Regions from separate parts of the Mesorhizobium sp. LNHC229A00 genome, predicted to be linked through region 2. Evidence: riboswitches for the same ligand, from Rfam matches in the RefSeq annotation. Region 2 holds a riboswitch; the other holds the start of a gene.
What was found. Region 2 has a riboswitch for cobalamin ahead of metE (5-methyltetrahydropteroyltriglutamate--homocysteine S-methyltransferase). Riboswitches for the same ligand answer to the same signal wherever they lie in the genome.
Positions count from the first base shown of each region.

Region 1: another riboswitch for cobalamin. It lies ahead of bluB (5,6-dimethylbenzimidazole synthase); the one in region 2 lies ahead of metE (5-methyltetrahydropteroyltriglutamate--homocysteine S-methyltransferase).

Region 1 covers NZ_AYWQ01000008.1:69,184-75,092, reverse strand. The annotation lists partial or broken gene X742_RS01000000170220 (MFS transporter) at 1-313, opposite strand, end outside; gene X742_RS152165 (TetR/AcrR family transcriptional regulator) at 434-1,042, shown strand; gene X742_RS152170 (hypothetical protein) at 1,132-2,115, shown strand; partial or broken gene bluB (5,6-dimethylbenzimidazole synthase) at 2,232-2,837, opposite strand; cobalamin riboswitch at 2,909-3,091, opposite strand; gene X742_RS152180 (histone deacetylase family protein) at 3,269-4,195, shown strand; gene X742_RS152185 (exodeoxyribonuclease VII small subunit) at 4,199-4,450, shown strand; gene X742_RS152190 (DUF2277 domain-containing protein) at 4,542-4,808, shown strand; gene X742_RS152195 (pirin family protein) at 4,848-5,768, shown strand; gene dxs (1-deoxy-D-xylulose-5-phosphate synthase) at 5,841-5,909, shown strand, end outside.
Region 2 covers NZ_AYWQ01000023.1:61,409-67,317, forward strand. The annotation lists gene metE (5-methyltetrahydropteroyltriglutamate--homocysteine S-methyltransferase) at 26-2,377, opposite strand; cobalamin riboswitch at 2,472-2,674, opposite strand; gene X742_RS143025 (adenosine kinase) at 3,276-4,295, opposite strand; gene metK (methionine adenosyltransferase) at 4,402-5,577, opposite strand; gene glyA (serine hydroxymethyltransferase) at 5,631-5,909, opposite strand, start outside.

The DNA.
Region 1 (5,909 bases), on a different contig from region 2:
ATACCGGCCAGTCCTGATTGGCCGATGCGATCAGGGCCGCGAAAGCGAGCACGGAGATAATGGTGGTGGGTACGACAACCCGTGTCTGGCCGAGGCGGTCGACCAACCTCGATATTTGCGGCGCCAGGAAGGCATTGGCCAAGGCGAAAGTCGCCGAAACCGCGCCCGCCAGCCAGTATTCGCCACGCGTCTGCGACAGCATCGCCACGATGCCGATTGGCGCCATGGCGATCGGCAGGCGCGCCATGAAGCCGGCGGCGGCAAAGCCCCTGGCTCCGGGAGCGCGAAAGATTTCCGAATAGGGGTTTTGCATGGTTCTGTTCCTCGACAAGGGGCGATTCCAGAATTACATACGAGACGTATAAGTGTTAAATAAAGCATACGCCGCGTATGTCAATTGGCATACGACGCGTATGTAGATAAGGCCAGAAGCATGCATCGACCGCGCAAGGAGATGATCGCCGAGACACGCGCCAAGCTGATTGCCGCGGCGCGCCAGGCTTTCGGCACCATCGGCTATGCCGAAGCGTCGATGGATGATTTCACCGCGTCGGCCGGGCTGACGCGCGGCGCCCTTTATCATCACTTCGGCGACAAGAAGGGGCTGCTTGAGGCGGTTATCGCCGAAATCGACGCGGAAATGGCGGCCCGGGTGAATGAGGTCGCGTCGCGGGCGCCGACCCGCTGGCAGCATTTCGTCGACGAATGCACCACCTATATCGAAATGGCGCTGGAGCCGGAAATCCAGCGCATCATGTTCCGGGATGGTCCGGCTGTGCTGGGCGATCCGGCACAGTGGTCGAATGCCAACGCCTGCGTCGGTTCAATGACCGATCATCTGACCGCGCTGCAAGGGGAGGGGGTGGTCGTCCCCGGCGTCGATCCGGAGTCGGCAGCGCGGCTGATCAATGGGGCGAGCAGCCAGGCTGCGCAGCGGATCGCCAATTCGCCAGATCCCGAAGGGACCTCGAAAATGGTGGTGGCCGCGTTCAAGCAACTGCTCGAAGGCCTGCTGAAAAAGCCGGAAGCGCTTTCAAGATGAACCTCCATGGCAGTCCCGCCACCACCTGCAATTGACAATAGCCGGTTTGAGCGCATCCTCTGCAGCCATCTCTGAGGGGAGATTCGGGCATGTGGGATTTCGATATCGGCAGGTCGGTGTCCATCATGATGCGGACCTGGCCTTTCATTGTCTTTCGCATGATCGTCTATTTCGGCATCACGCTGGCCTACATCATGGCAACCGGCACCGGCGCATCCGTCGGCTATGGCGTCGGCCATATTTCCACCGATCCCGACGGACCATTGTCTTTTGCGATGTGGGGCGGCGTGGTCGGTTTCGGCATCGTCTCGATCGCCGTCTACTGGATCCGCGAATACATCCTCTACGTCGTCAAAGCGGGCCATATAGCCGTCATGGTGCATCTGATCGACGGCCATGATGTTCCCGACGGCCAGAACCAGATCGCCTACGCAAAAGAGATCGTGACCGAGCGTTTTGCCGAGGCCAACATCCTTTTTGTTGTCGACCAATTGGTCAAGGGCGCCATCCGCGGCATCACCGGCCTGCTCGGCGGCATCGCGGCCTTCCTGCCTATTCCTGGCCTGAGCGGACTGGTTTCGTTCCTCAACACTGTGATTCGCCTGTCGCTGACCTATGTCGACGAGATCATTCTTGGCTACAACATCCGCATCAATTCGTCCTCGCCGTTCGAAACCGCGCGCCAAGGCGTCGTGCTCTACGCCCAGAACGGTAAGACCATGGTCAAGAACGCCGTCTGGCTGGCGGTCATCATGTGGGCCGTGTCGTTCGTGATTTTCCTGCTGATGCTCGCTCCGGCAGCCGCTATTCTTTACATCATGCCCGGGCAGCTCGCCGGCTGGGCTTTCGTGCTGGCAATCGTCTTTGCCTGGGCTTTCAAGGCGGCCTTCATCGAGCCCTTCGCCATTGCCTGCCTGATGCAGGTCTATTTCAAGACCATCGAGGGTCAGGTCCCCGATGCCGCCTGGGACGCCAGGCTGGCCGAAGCTTCGTCGAAGTTCAGGGAACTCAAGGACAAGGCGCTCTCCACTTTCGGCGGTTCGCGCTGGGGCACGGCCGGCGCGACGAGCTGATCGGCCGGGCTCGCGGGCGCACCGGCGACGGTGCCGAGGCGCGCCACTGCTGATTTGAGCGGCGCTTCGCCTTGCCCGCGAAAAGTCTCGCTCATGATCAGCTCGGGCAGCGGCAGCCGCCGGCCCCAGCCATGCGTTTCGAGGTCCGGCTTCGGTGCGAACTCGGAAACGCGGCCGACGCAGAGATAGGCGATCGGCGTCACGTGATCGGGAATCGCCAGCAGGCTTTTCAGCGCTTGCGCCTCGATGATGCTGACCCAGCCGACCCCAACGCCCTCGGCACGCGCGGCCAGCCAGAAATTCTGCACCGCGCAGACCGTGCTGTAGAGATCCATCTCCGGATTGTGCCACCGCCCCAACGGCGAGCCTTTCGAGCGCTCGCGGTCGCAGGTGATGCAGATGTTTAGCGCGCTTTCGCAAATGCCTTCGAGCTTGAGCTTGCGGTAGAGCGCCTGCCGTTCTGCCTCTATTTCAGGCAGTTCCCGTTCTCGCGCGGCCAGGAACAGGTCGCGCACCTCCGCCCGCCGCGCGGCATCGCGGATGACGATGAAGTTCCAGGGTTGCATGAAGCCGACCGATGGCGCGTGGTGGGCGGCAAGCAGCAGCCGCGCCAGCACCTCGTCGTCGATCGCCTCCGATGTAAAATGGCTGCGGACGTCGCGCCGCGTAAACATGGCACGGTAAACCGCGTCGCGCGCACTCTGGTCAAATCCATCGCCCATTTGAGCGGTCATGGCTTCCCGCATCGCGTGTCCCCTTGCGATTGCAATCGATGCCATCCGCCTGACCATGCGGATGACGATGCCTGCCAGGCCGGTCTTCTGGCTCGGGATCAACCCGCGTCCGGTGCCTTCCCGTCATCGACAGTGGCATCTACCGGCGCGGTCCCCCTCACAGCGTTGGGCACGCCACGGAGTTCAACCGTGTTCCCGATTCTCCCGCCAGGGCATTTGTAGCCAAGTGCAAACACTTGGCGTCGCGGAATGCGGCTAAAACAAACAGACCGGCAGGCACCAGGCAGTAGCGGCAGTCTTACTCCGAAGGGCCGACGACGCCAATGCCCGCAGCGACATGAATGGACGCAGGTTCGATTTTCCCCAGCGATCAAGCCGCAACGCATGGCCATCACGGCGCCGGGGCACTAGATAGGGGCATGGCCACCCGTCTTTACACGCACCCGATCTTTCTCGAACACATCACCCCGCCCGGTCACCCCGAGCGGCCCGACCGCCTGCGCGCCATCGAGCGCGTGCTCGACGACGAAGCTTTTGCCGCGCTTGACCGCGTCGAGGCACCGCAAGGCGACGAAGCGACCATCCTCTACGCGCATCCCGCCGATTTCGTCGCGCGTGTCCGCGCCGCCATCCCCGACGAAGGCATTGCCCGCATCGACGCAGACACCACCGCCAGCCCGAAAAGCTGGCAGGCGGTGATTACGGCGATCGGTGCCGCCAATGCCGCCGTCGACGACGTCTTTGCGGGCCGCGCCGACAACGTCTTCGTCGCCGCCCGTCCGCCCGGCCACCATGCCGAAAAGACCACTGCCATGGGCTTCTGCTTCTTCAACACGGCGGCAATCGCGGCCCGCTACGCGCAGAAGAAGCACGGCGCCGAGCGCGTCGCCGTCGTCGACTGGGACGTGCATCACGGCAATGGCACGCAGGATATTTTTTGGGACGATCCCTCGGTGCTTTATTGCTCGACGCACCAGATGCCCCTTTATCCCGGCACGGGCGCGAAGAGTGAAACCGGCGCCGGCAACATCGTCAATGCGCCGCTGGCGCCTCGGACCGGCAGCGAGGTGTTTCGTGATGCGTTCCTGTCGCGCGTGCTGCCGGCACTCGACAATTTCGCGCCGGATCTGATTGTCATTTCGGCCGGCTTCGATGCGCACCATCGCGACCCGCTGGCGGAAATCAATCTGACCGAGGACGATTTCGACTGGGCGACCGGCCAGCTGATGCAGCGCGCCGCAATCCACGGCGGCAACCGGCTCGTCAGCCTGCTCGAGGGCGGCTACGATCTGCAGGGATTGGCATTTTCGGTCGCCGCCCATGTCGGGCGACTGATGAAAGGATGAATGATGACCGGTGAGATCAACGAAGACGTCAAGGCGATGAGCTTTGAACAGGCGCTCGACGCACTGGAGAAGATCGTCGATGATCTGGAGCGGGGCGACGTGCCGCTCGACCAGTCTATCCGGATTTACGAGCGGGGCGAGGCGCTGAAGGTCCATTGCGACCGGCTGCTGAAGGCCGCCGAGGACAAGGTCGAGAAGATCAGGCTGTCGCGCGACGGCAAGCCGGTTGGAACCGAGCCGCTCGACGCGGACTGAGTCCGGAGCAGCCTTACCGATTTTTGGACACGATCATCATTGAGGATACAGTTCGTCCCGATTGAAACGGACAAGAGGAGATACGGAAGCGATGTGCAGAAACATCAAGACCCTGTTCAATTTTGATCCGCCGGCAACTAACGACGAAGTCCGTGACGCGGCACTGCAGTTTGTCGGGAAGCTGAGCGGCACGACGCGGCCTTCTGCCAAGAACCAGCATGCGTTCGATCATGCGGTCGAAGCCATCGCCGCATCCGCACGCGAATTGCTCGATTCCCTCGAAACCCACCAGCATCCGCGCAATCGCGAAGAGGTGGCGGCCAAATTAAAAGCAAAAGCGGCGATCCGGTTCGCCTGATATGCCCACGCGCCCGCTGACCGCTGACGAGGAGAGTTCATGAGCTTCTTCCCCGGCAAAGACCCTGAGGCCGGCGATGCCTTCGCCAGCGACCAGATCGAGCTGATGGTCATCCCCAACGCCAAGGACATTGGCGCTTTCGAGGTGCGTCGCGCCTTGCCGACCGCCAAACGGCGCCTGGTCGGGCCGTTCATCTTCTTCGATCGAATGGGTCCCGCGATCATGCGCGCCGGCCAGGCGCTCGATGTCCGTCCGCACCCGCATATCGGCCTGTCGACCGTGACCTATCTGTTCGACGGCAAGATCAGGCATCGCGATTCGCTGGGCACCGAGATGGTCATCGAGCCCGGCGACGTGAACCTGATGACGGCTGGTCGCGGCATCGTCCACTCCGAGCGCACGCCGCAGGAATTGCGCGGCGCGCCGATGTCGATCTCCGGCCTGCAGACCTGGTTGGCTCTGCCGGACGGCAAGGAAGAGGTGGCACCGGTGTTCGAGAACACCGCGGCGCTGCGGCTTCCCGAAATCGACGCCGAAGGCGTCAGCGGCCGCGTCGTCATCGGTGAGTTCCAGGGCTTGCGGTCTCCGGTGCGGGCCGATACCGAAACACTCTATGCAGATTTGCTGGTGGCGCCCGGCGCCAGCGTCAAAATCTCGGCCGATGCCGAGGAGCGCGCCATCTACACGCTGGAGGGCGAGGTCTCGATTTCGGGTGATGTCTTTCCGGCGGAACGGCTGCTGGTGTTCCGGCCCGGCGACGAGATCGTCATATCGTCATCGACCGGGGCGCATTTCATGCTGTTCGGCGGCGCCTCGCTTGGCTCAAAGCGCTACATCTGGTGGAATTTCGTTTCCTCGTCCAAGGAGCGCATCGAGCAGGCCAAGCAGGAATGGAAGACCGGCCGCTTCGATATCGTTCCTGGTGATGAGAAAGAATTCATCCCGCTGCCGGAAGGTTGAGCGGATCGAAGGGTTGAGCGTCCGCGTCAGCGACACGCATTTACTTTCGCCTGCCGGCGGCCTATCCCGCAGATGAACAGAAAGTCTGGGCCCAACGTGAACGCAACGCCGCATACGCCGCTTCTCGATAGGGTTCGCGTC
Region 2 (5,909 bases):
CCCCACACGGTGAGGAAGAGAAGCCTCACGCCTGCACTTTCTGCCGGAGCGCGCGTGCTGCCGCGACCATGTTAATGAGGGCAGGGCGGACCTCCTCCCATTTGCGTGTTTTGAGGCCACAGTCCGGGTTTATCCACAGTTGGCCGTCGGACAGTCGCTCCCGGGCAAGCATGACTAAGTCCGAAATCTCGCCGACTTCCGGGACGCGTGGTGAGTGAATATCATAGACGCCGGGACCGATTTCGTTCGGATATTTGGAGCTCGTGAAGGCGTCCAACAGTTCCATCTTCGAGCGCGACGTCTCAATCGAAATGACATCCGCATCCATTCCAGCGATCGCGTGAATGATCTCGTTGAACTCCGAATAGCACATGTGGGTATGAATTTGAGTCGCGTCCTTTACACCCGTTGAAGCGATCCGGAAGCATTCGACAGCCCAGTCGAGATAGACTTTCCAGTCAGACTGGCGCAGTGGCAATCCTTCGCGAAACGCGGCCTCATCGATCTGCACCATCCTTGCGCCGGACCTTTCGAGATCCCTCACTTCGTCGCGGATGGCGAGCGCGATCTGGCGGCAGGCTTCGGAGCGGGGTACGTCGTCGCGAACAAAAGACCAGTTGAGAATGGTGACTGGGCCTGTGAGCATTCCCTTCACGGGCTTTTCCGTAAGCGACTGGGCGAATTGCCACCAGCGCACTGTCATCGGATTGCGCCTCGATACGTCGCCGAAAATGATGGGGGGACGCACGTAGCGCGACCCGTAGCTTTGTACCCAGGCATGCTGGGTGAAGGCGAAGCCAGACAGCTGCTCGCCGAAATGCTGTACCATGTCGTTTCGCTCGAACTCACCGTGCACCAGCACGTCCAGCCCGATCTCTTCCTGCCAGCGAATTGCAGCCTCGATCTCCTTCCTCAGGAACGTCTCGTAGTCGACATAGCTCAGCTGGCCCTTCGCATGAGCGGCCCGCGCCTTGCGTACCTGCGGCGTCTGCGGGAAGGACCCGATGGTCGTCGTCGGGAACGGCGGCAGCCCGAGTGAGCCGCCTTGGACTCTGGAGCGCTCGGCAAAAGCGCTCTCTCGTCGCTTCGCGCTGTCGTCAATGCTAGCGATCCGCCCCTGAACAAGCGGGTCATGGATCCTCGTGGATGTCACGCGCGTGGCGGCAGCCTCGGCAGACGCTTTCAACGAGCCAGCCACCGCATCTCTGCCTTGGGACAGGGCCCGGGCCAGCAACACCAATTCGTCGGTCTTCTGGGCCGCGAAGGCGAGCCACGAGCTGATGTCGGCGTCGAGTTCCGTCTCCATGCGCAGGTCGATCGGCACATGCAGCATCGAGCAAGAAGGCGCGATCTCGACGCGGTCCAAGGGCCAGCCGGCGACGATCGGTTTGATGCGGTCGAGAATGGCGGGCAGGTTCGCACGCCAGACGTTGCGGCCATCGATCAAGCCAAGCGAGAGCACCAGATCCTTCGGAGCGAGCCGACCCACCGTTTCCAGCTGCTCGGGAGCGCGCACGAGATCAATATGCAGCCCGGCCAGGGGCAGAGAAACCGCGGTTTCGAGATTGTCTCCCAGATGCCCGAAATATGTAGCCAGCATGATCTTCAGCTCGGGCGCGGCTTTCGACAGCTGGCCATAGGCGAACTCGAACGCAGCTCGTTCGTTGGAGTTCAGATCGAGGACAAGCGCTGGCTCATCGATCTGCACCCAGTCGGCTTCCGACAGCTTCAGCCTCTGCAGGAGTTGCTCGTAAACAGGCAGCAGCCGCGGTAGGAGCGCGATAGGATCGAACCCTTCGGCAGGCGATTTCGCCAGCTTGAGGAAGGTGATGGGTCCAAGGATGACTGGGCGTGTGTGAATGCCGAGAGCTTTGGCCTCGAGGAAGTAATCGACGGGTCTTGTCGACGAGAGGGCGAACGTCTGATCATCATCAAGTTCCGGCACAATGTAGTGGTAGTTTGTGTCAAACCACTTGGTCATTTCCATCGCGGTTACACCGGGCCCATGAGCCGCCTCCTGGTGACCAGCGTGTGCACAATCCTCCGTCTGACCCTGGTTGCCGCGCGCCATTGCGAAGTAGATGTCAAGTGGGACCTCGCCGCTATTCCAGCCGTAACGGGAGGGAATGGCGCCGACCATGGCTGCGGTGTCGAGCACATGGTCGTAAAGCGAGAAGTCGTTTGACGGGATTTTCGACACGCCGCGATTGCGCTGCTCTTCCCAGCTAGCGGCACGGAGCGCCTTCGACGTCGCAAGAAGGTCGCCAGCGGACGATGTTCCGGACCAGTAGCTTTCAAGCGCGAATTTCAGTTCTCGCCGACGACCGAAGCGCGGCACGCCGAGCGTTGCTACAGGAATTTGCTGAGAGTCAGTCATGTCATACCCCGATGGTTGGGGCGTCGATGACAAGGAAGGCGCTAGCAGGCCGGCACGAACGCCGGCTTGCAGCGGCCACCGAGACACCCCGCCCGTGGACGTAATTCGCCGTGGCAGGTCTCCTGGCTCGCGGGGTCATAGCCTCTACCGGTCTTCCCGAGGGTATTCGCCTCAGTGACATGAGTTGGTTTGGCTCGCCGCTAACAGTTGCGGGGGCAGCGCCGGCATCGCACCGGCTTCCCTCTTAGCTCCGTTGCGGCAGCGCCGCACGCGAGAACCACGACACGCAGACAATCACAGCAGTCCGCTCTTTTGTCAATGACGCATAACGAAATGTTTATGTCGTTATGTGATGCGCTTTTACGCTTGTCTAACATTGTGAAATATTCAGTCTGCCATTGGCGGCGCTGCTCCGCTGCCACCATTGTCCAACTGGCAGATTCCTGTCGGGCTGCGACGCAGCTTGGGTGAACGACCTGTTCTCATAGATTATTGGCATCCACTCGTCCGTGCCATGCTGGCAGAACAACAAGCCGAAGTTGGCCCGTCCCGTCCTGTAATGAGATTGACGAGGATGAAGCCCAGCTGCCAATTCCGCTGGTCCCAGACCAATGGTGAACCAGTCTGCCCGCATTCGGCATCGTGGACGTGATCGCAAGTCAAGTGCTCCGACGGATGCCGCGAGTTCTCCGTTACCTCAGGACCTTACTGGCCTTCCCCAAGCTGAGCTTCTGGAAAATGCCGGTGGCGATCTCGATGACGGTGAATGCCGTCAAGGCAAGCCCGCCTTGCACCGCCTTCCAGCGAGCTTCACGGCAGCAGCATCGTCAGTTCTCCGAAGCGAATGGCTGTCGCTATCAGCGAGCTTTGACACAGTTCCGCCACTGCGATGATCGCGTCAGTAGGGCGGCTGGTTAGTTGCCCGCGCATGCAATCCCGCCTGTTCGGCCTCGCGGCGCAAATTCTGCCGGGGCCTTGGTCCGATCTGCTGGATAACCAGTCCGGCCGCCAGTGAGCCAAGATCGCCGCAGGTCTGGAGGTCGCGGCCTTGCGTGTAGCCGTGCAGGAAGCCGGCGGCGTAGAGATCGCCGGCGCCGGTCGTGTCAACCAGTTCCTTGATCGCGGTCGCCTCGATGACCACGCTCTCGTCGCCGCGCACGATCACCGAGCCTTTTTCCGAGCGTGTGACGGCGGCGATCTTGCAGTCCTTGCGGATCTGCGCCAGCGCCTCGTCGAACGACGATGTCTGGTAGAGCGACTTGATCTCGTGGCTGTTGGCAAAGACGATGTCGACCGTGCCCGAACGCATCAGCTCAAGGAATTCGTCGCGGTAGCGGTCGACGCAAAACGAATCCGACAGTGTCATCGACACTTCGCGCCCGGCCTCGTGCGCGAGCTTCGCCGTCTGCCGGATCGCCTCCTTGGCGCGCGGCGGGTCCCACAGATAACCCTCGAAATAGGTGATCTTGGCGCCGGACGCCTTGTCGGCTTCGACATCTACCGGCCCGAGTTCGACGCAGGCGCCGAGATAGGTGTTCATCGAGCGCTCGCCATCGGGGGTGACGAAGATTATCGAGCGCGCCGTCGGCGGCTCGCCCTGGAGCGGCCTGGTGTCGAAGGCGACACCCTGCGCGTGGATGTCGTGCGCGTAGATTTCGCCGAGCGGGTCGTTCGAGACCTTGCCGAAGAAGGCGGCGCGTCCGCCGAAGGAGGCAATACCTGCCGCCGTGTTGCCGGCGCTGCCGCCGGAGGCCTCGATCGCCGGGCCCATGCGGCTGTAGAGCAATTCGGCGCGCTGTGTGTCGATGAGATTCATCGCACCCTTGATGATGCCGTTGGTCTCGAGGAATTCCTCCTCGCACTGGGCGATGATGTCGACAATCGCATTGCCGATGCAAAGCACGTCATAATCCGGCATCAATGTCTCCGCCAAAAACCCGGGCCGGCTTCTTGCCACGCCGGCCGGGCCGGGTCTGCCCGGTGGGAATGGGCTTTCCGCTTGCCAATCCGTTCGCCGGCGGCTCTCACGGGGCGGCGAGTCCTGCCTCGCGACGCAATTCGTCCGCCCTGTCTGTCTTCTCCCAGGTGAAATCAGGCTCTTCACGGCCAAAATGGCCATAGGTCGCTGTATTGCGGTATATAGGTCGTAAGAGATCAAGCATCTTGATAATGCCTTTCGGTCTGAGATCGAACAACTCAAGAATGAGGCGCTCGATCCTGCTTTCCTCAACCCTGGCTGTCCCGAACGTGTTGACCATGACGGAAACCGGACTGGCCACGCCGATTGCGTAAGCAAGCTGCACCTCGCACACGTCCGCAAGTCCGCTAGCGACGATGTTCTTTGCGACATAGCGGGCCGCATAGGCAGCTGAGCGGTCAACCTTGGACGGGTCCTTGCCCGAGAAGGCGCCGCCGCCATGACGACCCATCCCGCCATAGGAATCGACGATGATCTTGCGTCCAGTGAGACCGCAGTCGCCGCGCGGCCCGCCGACTACGAACCGCCCCGTCGGGTTAACCAGAATTCTGATGCCTTCCGTCTCCAGGTGGGTCGGCAGGACAGGCTTTATGATTTCCTCAATGACGCCCTCGCGGACAGTCTCTTGCGAGACCTGCTCGTCATGTTGCGTCGACACGACGATCGTATCCAGGGCGACCGGGCGCAACCCCTCATAGCGCACTGAGACCTGGGATTTCATGTCAGGACGCAACCAGCCAAGCTGTTGTGCCTTCCGGACATACGCCTGCCGTTTCGTCAAGCGATGAGCGAGCTGGATCGGCAAAGGCATCAGGGTATCGGTTTCGCGGCATGCGTAGCCGAACATGAGGCCCTGATCTCCCGCTCCCTGCTGGAGGTCTTGCCCTCTTCCCTCGTCAACGCCTTGGCTGATGTCGGGCGACTGCTCGGTGAGGGCATGAACGACGGCGCAACGCCGGCCGTCAAAGCCGACGGCCTCGTCGTCGTACCCAATGTCGAGAATCGTATCGCGCGCAACTTGGCTATAATCCACCTGCGCATCGCTGGTAATCTCGCCAGCCAGAACGACTATCCCTGATTTTACCAACGCTTCACAGGCGACGCGCGCCTTGGGATCTGTGCGGAGGATGGCATCGAGGATGGCATCCGAGATGTTGTCGGCCAACTTATCCGGGTGCCCCGCGCCAACCGATTCGGAAGAGAACACGAACTGCCTAGCCATGAATACCTCGCTTCGGGTGTTGGATGTGGTATGGGCATTTTGCTTGGCCGACCTTACTTGTCGCAGATGCCCGGGACCTCGAACGCAGCGCACAAGTCGGCAACGTCTCTTCGCACGCAGGCATGGAGATCTTCGTCGTCTGGCCGCTGGAGGACGGAGTCAATGAAGCCAGCAATTTGCACCATTTCCACATCGCGCATGCCCATTGACGTCACTGCTGGCGCCCCCAGGCGAATTCCGCTTGTGACCGCCGGATGCCGCGGGTCGCCAGGCACCATATTAAAGTTTGTGATGATTCCTGCCTTTGCTAGTCGCTCGGCATAGGCCTTGCC